DNA from 3 places in the Brevibacillus sp. NRRL NRS-603 genome. Region 1 is predicted to be linked to each of the others. Evidence: riboswitches for the same ligand, from Rfam matches in the RefSeq annotation. Region 1 holds a riboswitch; each other region holds the start of a gene.
The links. Region 1 has a riboswitch for lysine ahead of C7R94_RS03500 (amino acid permease). Riboswitches for the same ligand answer to the same signal wherever they lie in the genome.
Positions count from the first base shown of each region.

Region 2: it holds a riboswitch for lysine, as region 1 does, so the genes downstream of both, dapD (2,3,4,5-tetrahydropyridine-2,6-dicarboxylate N-acetyltransferase) here and C7R94_RS03500 (amino acid permease) in region 1, are expected to answer to the same signal.
Region 3: it holds a riboswitch for lysine, as region 1 does, so the genes downstream of both, C7R94_RS12240 (aspartate kinase) here and C7R94_RS03500 (amino acid permease) in region 1, are expected to answer to the same signal.

Region 1 is NZ_PXZN01000008.1:31,386-33,589, forward strand. Features, by position in the region: gene C7R94_RS03500 (amino acid permease) at 1-1,397, opposite strand, end outside; lysine riboswitch at 1,510-1,695, opposite strand; gene C7R94_RS03505 (DinB family protein) at 1,780-2,204, opposite strand, start outside.
Region 2 is NZ_PXZN01000016.1:263,871-266,074, reverse strand. Features, by position in the region: gene C7R94_RS16460 (aspartate aminotransferase family protein) at 1-499, opposite strand, end outside; gene dapD (2,3,4,5-tetrahydropyridine-2,6-dicarboxylate N-acetyltransferase) at 514-1,224, opposite strand; lysine riboswitch at 1,316-1,505, opposite strand; gene C7R94_RS16450 (flavodoxin) at 1,647-2,087, shown strand; gene C7R94_RS16445 (GNAT family N-acetyltransferase) at 2,156-2,204, shown strand, end outside.
Region 3 is NZ_PXZN01000013.1:73,855-76,058, forward strand. Features, by position in the region: gene uvrC (excinuclease ABC subunit UvrC) at 1-714, shown strand, start outside; lysine riboswitch at 817-1,004, shown strand; gene C7R94_RS12240 (aspartate kinase) at 1,236-2,204, shown strand, end outside.

The DNA.
Region 1 (2,204 bases):
TTGGTCTTTTGGGTAATCTTATAAGCAAGCCAAACGATTAAGAAGAGTGGCAGGCCAATGTAAGAGACCAGGACGCCATACCAGTCGATCGTTCCACCCAAGAATGCGGAGTAGTTTTGCCCCAAAATAACGATACAGCAAATGATGAAGGCAAAAATCGGTCCAAACGGGAACCACTTTGCCCGATAAGGCAATTCGCTTAAGTCACGGCCCTGAGCGATAAACGCTTTGCGGAAACGGTAGTGACTAACGGCAATTCCCAGCCAAGCGATGAAGCCCGACATACCGGACGCATTCAAAAGCCATACATACACTTCGCCTTCCCCAAACAGAGAGGACAGAAAAGCAAGGGCGCCGATGAGCGCAGTCAAGATCAAGGCATTGATCGGTACGCCGTTACTTGTTACTTTTGCGAACCATTTTGGTGCTTTTCCTTCTTTCGCCAAGTTCCACAGCATGCGTGTAGAGGCGTACATGCCAGAGTTACCAGCAGACAATACAGACGTGAGAATAACGGCATTCATGACAGATGCTGCAAAAGCGAATCCGGCATTTTCAAATACAATCGTAAACGGACTGATCGCAATATCCGTAAGGTCGCCACTGATCAGATTTGGATTATCGTATGGAACCAACAACCCGATGATCAAAATAGCGAGGATGTAGAAGAGCAAGATGCGCCAAAAAATTTGACGGATGGCCTTCGGAATGTTGCGGGCAGGGTCTTCGCTCTCACCGGCTGCGACACCAACTAGCTCTGTCCCTTGGAAAGAGAATCCGGCAATCATAAAGACACCGAGCAGGGCCATGAAGCCACCATTGAATGGCGCGTCGCCTTTGGTGAAGTTTTGGAAGCCAACTGCTTGACCACCCATAATGCCAAAAATCATCAACACACCCACAATAATAAAGATGATAACTGTTACTACTTTAATCAAGGCGAACCAATATTCAGATTCTCCATAGGCTTTCACAGACAGGAGATTCAAGGCAAACAGCAATCCGAGGAACAAAGCGCTCCACACGATCGCTGGGGTATCTGGGAACCAATATTTCATAATAAGTGCGGAAGCTGACAGCTCGACGGCAATGGTAATGGCCCAGTTGTACCAGTAGTTCCAGCCAAGAGCAAAGCCGAGAGATGGATCGACGAAGCGTGTGGCATACGTCGAAAACGAACCGGAAACAGGCATGAAAGCCGCCATTTCCCCCAAGCTGGTCATTAAAAAGTAAACCATGATACTAATGGCGAGATAGGCGACTAAAGCTCCACCTGGTCCGGCGGAATGAATCGAGCCTCCGCTCGCGAGAAACAATCCCGTCCCAATCGAGCCGCCGATGGCGATCATCGTCAGGTGTCGGGCTTTTAAACCACGTTGCAATTGATTTTGTGACATAAGCTGCTTGCACGACCTTTCTAGATTTTTGAGAAGGAAGGTCGGAAATTAAAAAACCGCCATAGCCAAAAAATGGCATAGGGCGGTATCATCCAATCCCCACCAAGCCTTCACTGAAGATAGCTCACCACGTTTGCTTGGCATGCAAACGTGACAGTTCTGCCCCTTTCGAGTACAGCCCCAACCCAATCGCACAGAGACGCGATATGAGCTTCGGCGGATTTTCCTTACCTGGAGTCATTGATTTTCTCTGAATCTCGTACAGGATGATATAAAAGCCGCGACCTCTATCCTCACCGTGAAAGATGAGGATAACATGTATGAAATTATGTGATTCATCAAATATAAAGGATTGTTCAGGATTAATCAATGTGAAATTTTGTTATTCAAATGAGCGTCTGGCAGGCCAAGAGCCTTGCAGCTTGCGAATTTGGACGATTTGTCCCGTGTGAAAAGCATCATGCAAGACAAGACTCATTACATTTTGGTAAATGGGTGTATAGGTAGCGATCTGGTTTAACTCTTCATCCGTCAGCAAGGAAAGCTGTTCATGAATGTGGCGATGGACGCTTTCCATTCGCAAGAGGGTAGCTTGCCAAGCGTCTTCGTCATCTGGACCGCCGGATGGGGTGAAGGTATCATCGTTCGTCTCAGCGGAGCCAGGAAATTCAGTGCCCAAAAGACGATGCAACAGGCGTTCTTTGTAATAAAGAAGGTGACTGACGTTTTCCCAGATCGTGTTGGCTGCTTCTCCCACAGGGCGCCAGCTAGCCTCGACTGCCGATACCCCGGAAAGCGCTTCTTTTA
Region 2 (2,204 bases), on a different contig from region 1:
CCACATCCAGTTCATAAACAGGAAAAGCCGGCTGAGGAAAGTCCTGATAGACGTGAGCCTGCCTCGTCAGACGTACTGCTCCGAGTGTTCGCCCATGAAAGCTGTTGCGTAATACAACGATGCCTTCACGATCTGCTCCCTCGTTTTTCGTCCATTTGTGAATCAGCTTGATCGCAGACTCAGTGGCCTCAGCACCAGAGTTAGTGAAAAACACCTTACCGCTAATACTGTTCGCAACCAAACGCTCGGCTAAACGAATAGCCGGCTTGTTTAAAAATACATTGGAAATATGCAAGAAGCGCTCTCCCTGCTCACGCAGAGCCTGTACAATGCGCGGATGAGAATGCCCCAGAACGTTTACCGCGAGTCCAGTAAACAAGTCGAGATAACTCTTCCCGTTCGTATCGTACAAGTAATTTCCTTCGCCTTTATCTATGGCAATCGGAAGTCTTTTGTAAGAGGAGACGATATATTGTTCATCGAGCGAACGCCAGTCCATTTGCACTCTCTCCCTTACAGCTGACGTAGCTCCTGCTTGATCTCTGTCTTGGAACGAGTTTTTTCATCAATTTGCTTGATCACGCGTGCAGGCGTTCCCGCAACTACCACGTAAGGAGGCACATCTTCAATGACGACAGCACCTGCTGCAACGACAGCACCTTTTCCTACACGTACACCTTCCAGAATGACAGCATTTGCTCCGATGACAACATCGTCCTCGACAACAACTGGCTGTGCAGATGGCGGCTCGATAACGCCCGCGATAACTGATCCCGCGCCGATGTGGCAGTTTTTCCCGATGGTTCCACGTCCACCTACTACAACATTCATGTCGATCATCGTACCTTCACCGATAACTGCACCAATGTTAATGGAAGCACCCATCATGATGACCGCGTTGTTACCAATTGTCACTTGGTCACGAATAATTGCGCCTGGCTCAATACGGGCTTGAATCCCTTTTGTATCCAGCAATGGAATAGCGGAGTTGCGGCGGTCGCTTTCTACTACATAATCTTCAATTTTGTCTGCGTTAGCAGCGAGCACTGGCTCAATCTCTTTCCACTCACCAAAAACAACACCAGTAGGACCCGTAATGAAGGCTTTGGAGCTCGCACCGAAGTCGATTCCCTCCAGGTTCCCTTTCACATATACCTTCACCGGTGTTTTCTTTTCGCTTTTTTGAATAAACGCGATAATTTCGTTAGCATCCATCATGTTCACAGTTACATCCTCCTCAAAATAACAGCATGGTAAATCAAAAAAAGCAATGAGTGCATTCGCTATCTCATTGCTCTTGATACTACATAAGCAAATCATAAATAGCGCTCCACAAAAAGACGTACGGTCCATTGTGACAGGATGTTCATTTTTCATGAGACACCCCAGCCTGTGCTACGTAGGGGCATAGCATAAGCTTCGGCGCTTTAGCCTTTCTTCCTTCTCCTGCCCCCTGGCAGATTGCGAAAAGACTTACTCTTCTTCGGCGCACCTCTATTTTAGTGTACATTATTATAATTTTATTTAACTCTACCAAAATCAATGAAACGTGGCAATAAGAAAAAAGTTATTGACAACGATTCTCATTTTCATTATTTTATTTATTGAGAATGATACTCATTATCTAATTGGAGGGTTTACGTTTTATGAGCATTTTGATGGTTTACGCGAGCATGACAGGGAATACACAGGAAATTGCTGAAGCAATTGCAGAAGGTATTCGTTCCACTGGTGCTGAGCTGGAGATAAAAGAAGTGATGGATGCAAACGCAAAAGAACTCGAAGCTTACGACGGAATCTTGCTTGGCGCCTACACATGGGGCGATGGCGAACTGCCAGACGAATGCCTGGATTTTTATGAGGAAATGGACGATATTGACCTCAGCGGGAAAAAGGTCGTTGCTTTTGGCTCTTGCGACTCCGCTTACGAGCATGTCGGTGCAGCTGTTGATATTTTGCTGAAAAAGGCGAGCGAGCGCGGCGCGGAAACTCCTCTGGAAGGCTTGAAAATCGAGCTTTCTCCTACTGCAAAAGAAGTGGAAACTTGCAAAGCATTTGGGGTATCGTTTGCTGAATTGCTCGGCTAATTGATGTTTCCCAAATACTCTGGCACATGCTATACTATCAATCCAACTTTTTAAGGGGGATTGATCTCATGTCACTGCATACGGACGAGATTTTCTTACGGCCTCTCCACCAACAAG
Region 3 (2,204 bases), on a different contig from region 1:
AAGGACGATGCTCGTACGGTCCAAGCAGTGCACAATCTCGGACACATTTTAGGGATTCCGGTTCCGCATCGAATTGAAGCATTTGACAACTCCAACATTCAGGGAACAGAGCCTGTGTCTGCGATGATTGTCTTTACAGACGGGCGCCCTGACAAAAAGGAATACCGCAAATTCAAGATCAAGACCGTCGAGGGGCCAGATGATTACGGCTCCATGCGCGAAGTCGTTCGCCGTCGTTACTCTCGCCTGCTAAAAGAAAACCAGCCCATGCCCGACCTGATTGTGATCGATGGTGGAAAAGGCCAGATCAGTGCGGCTATGGACGTTCTGGAAAACGAGCTGGGACTCTATATTCCCGTCTGTGGACTCGCGAAGGACGAGAAGCACCGCACCGCTCAGCTCATGTACGGAGATCCTCCAGAGCCTGTGAATCTTAGACGCGACAGCTACGAATTTTATTTGTTGCAGCGCATCCAAGACGAGGTCCACCGTTTTGTTATTACGTTCCACAGACAATCCCGGACAAAAACGATGCTCTCGTCACAGCTGGATGAGATCCCGGGTATCGGTGAAAAGCGGCGCAAGCTGTTGTTCTCTCATTTTGGCTCGTTGAAAAAAATGCGTGAGGCGACCGTCGAGGACTTCCGCCAATTAGGGATCGGCGACAAGCTGGCAAAAGAAATCATCGGGCATCTGCGCAAGCTGGACACATAGCAAATGGAACTTTTGAAACAACCTCTAAAAAGGAATTGATCCATTTTTAGACTCATGATATAATCCGATTCAAACAGAATAGTTAGCCTCACTTCCATTATGGAGTGAGGTAGAGGCGCGAAAACCAAGAGTACCACCCTGAGATCGGGTATCTGTGAAGGGGACGGGAAAGGGGAATTCGCCGAAGTGTGGAGGGAAACCCGCTTTTCTCCATGCTGGGTCTGCGTTGAACAAATGCAGGACTGTCATCTGCACAATGACCAATTGTCAGATGGAGAGCTATCTCACGGTGTGTCAATGTGAGTTTTGATGGTGTTTACTGTCAATCTTCGTTGTCCGCGTGTATTGGGAGGGAGGAACCGGTATGTCGAAACAGTAGGCAGCGGCAGGTCTTATTCCTTGTCGGTGCCTTTTTTGTAAAATAAAAATGAAAGACTTTTCCTTATAGAGAGAATAGTGAAAAACCATACGATACGAGATAAATACCAACATTGGATATGAGAAAAAGGGAGAGAAGCCGCATGGGGTTGATCGTGCAGAAATACGGAGGCACCTCTGTAGGTACCATTGAGCGAATTTTACGAGTTGCGGATCGAATTGTCAGCTACAAAGAAGAAGGGCATGATGTGGTAGTCGTTGTTTCTGCAATGGGCAAATCTACTGACGTATTGGTAGACATGGCCAAGCAGATTAGCGCATATCCATCTGAACGTGAAATGGATATGCTGCTGACCACGGGGGAGCAGGTATCGATCGCGCTTTTGTCGATGGCCTTGCATAGCAAAGGCTACGATGCCATTTCTCTTACGGGCTGGCAGGCTGGAATCACTACGGAAGCAATTCACGGAAGAGCACGGATCAAGCAGATTGATCCAGAGCGGATTCAATCTGAGCTCGGCCGTGGTCGTGTGGTCATCGTGGCAGGATTCCAAGGGATCAGTGACGAAGGTGAAATTACAACGCTCGGCCGCGGTGGATCGGATACATCTGCGGTTACACTCGCAGCGAGCTTGAACGCTGAGAAATGCGAAATCTTTACGGACGTGTCTGGAGTGTACACAGCTGATCCGCGAGTGGTTCCAGCCGCAAGCAAGCTGGATACAATCTCGTATGATGAGATGCTGGAGCTGGCGAACCTCGGTGCAGGGGTTCTTCATCCTAGGTCAGTAGAGGCTGCGAAAAAATATAAAGTAAGGCTGGTCGTCCGCTCCAGCTTTACTGCCGAAGATGGTACGTACGTTGAGGAGGTTGCCAACATGGAAACAGGAAGAGTAGTAAGTGGAGTTGCACACGATGAAGATGTAGCCAAAATCACGGTTGTCGGCATGCCTGCCAAGGTCGGGACACTCTCCCGTCTGTTCAATACGCTGGCGGACAATCAGGTGAACGTCGATATTATTATTCAAAGCTCTTATGATGCTACTGTTACGAATATTTCTTTTACAGTTGCAGCGGATGACCTGAAAAAAGCACTGGATACGCTGGACAGA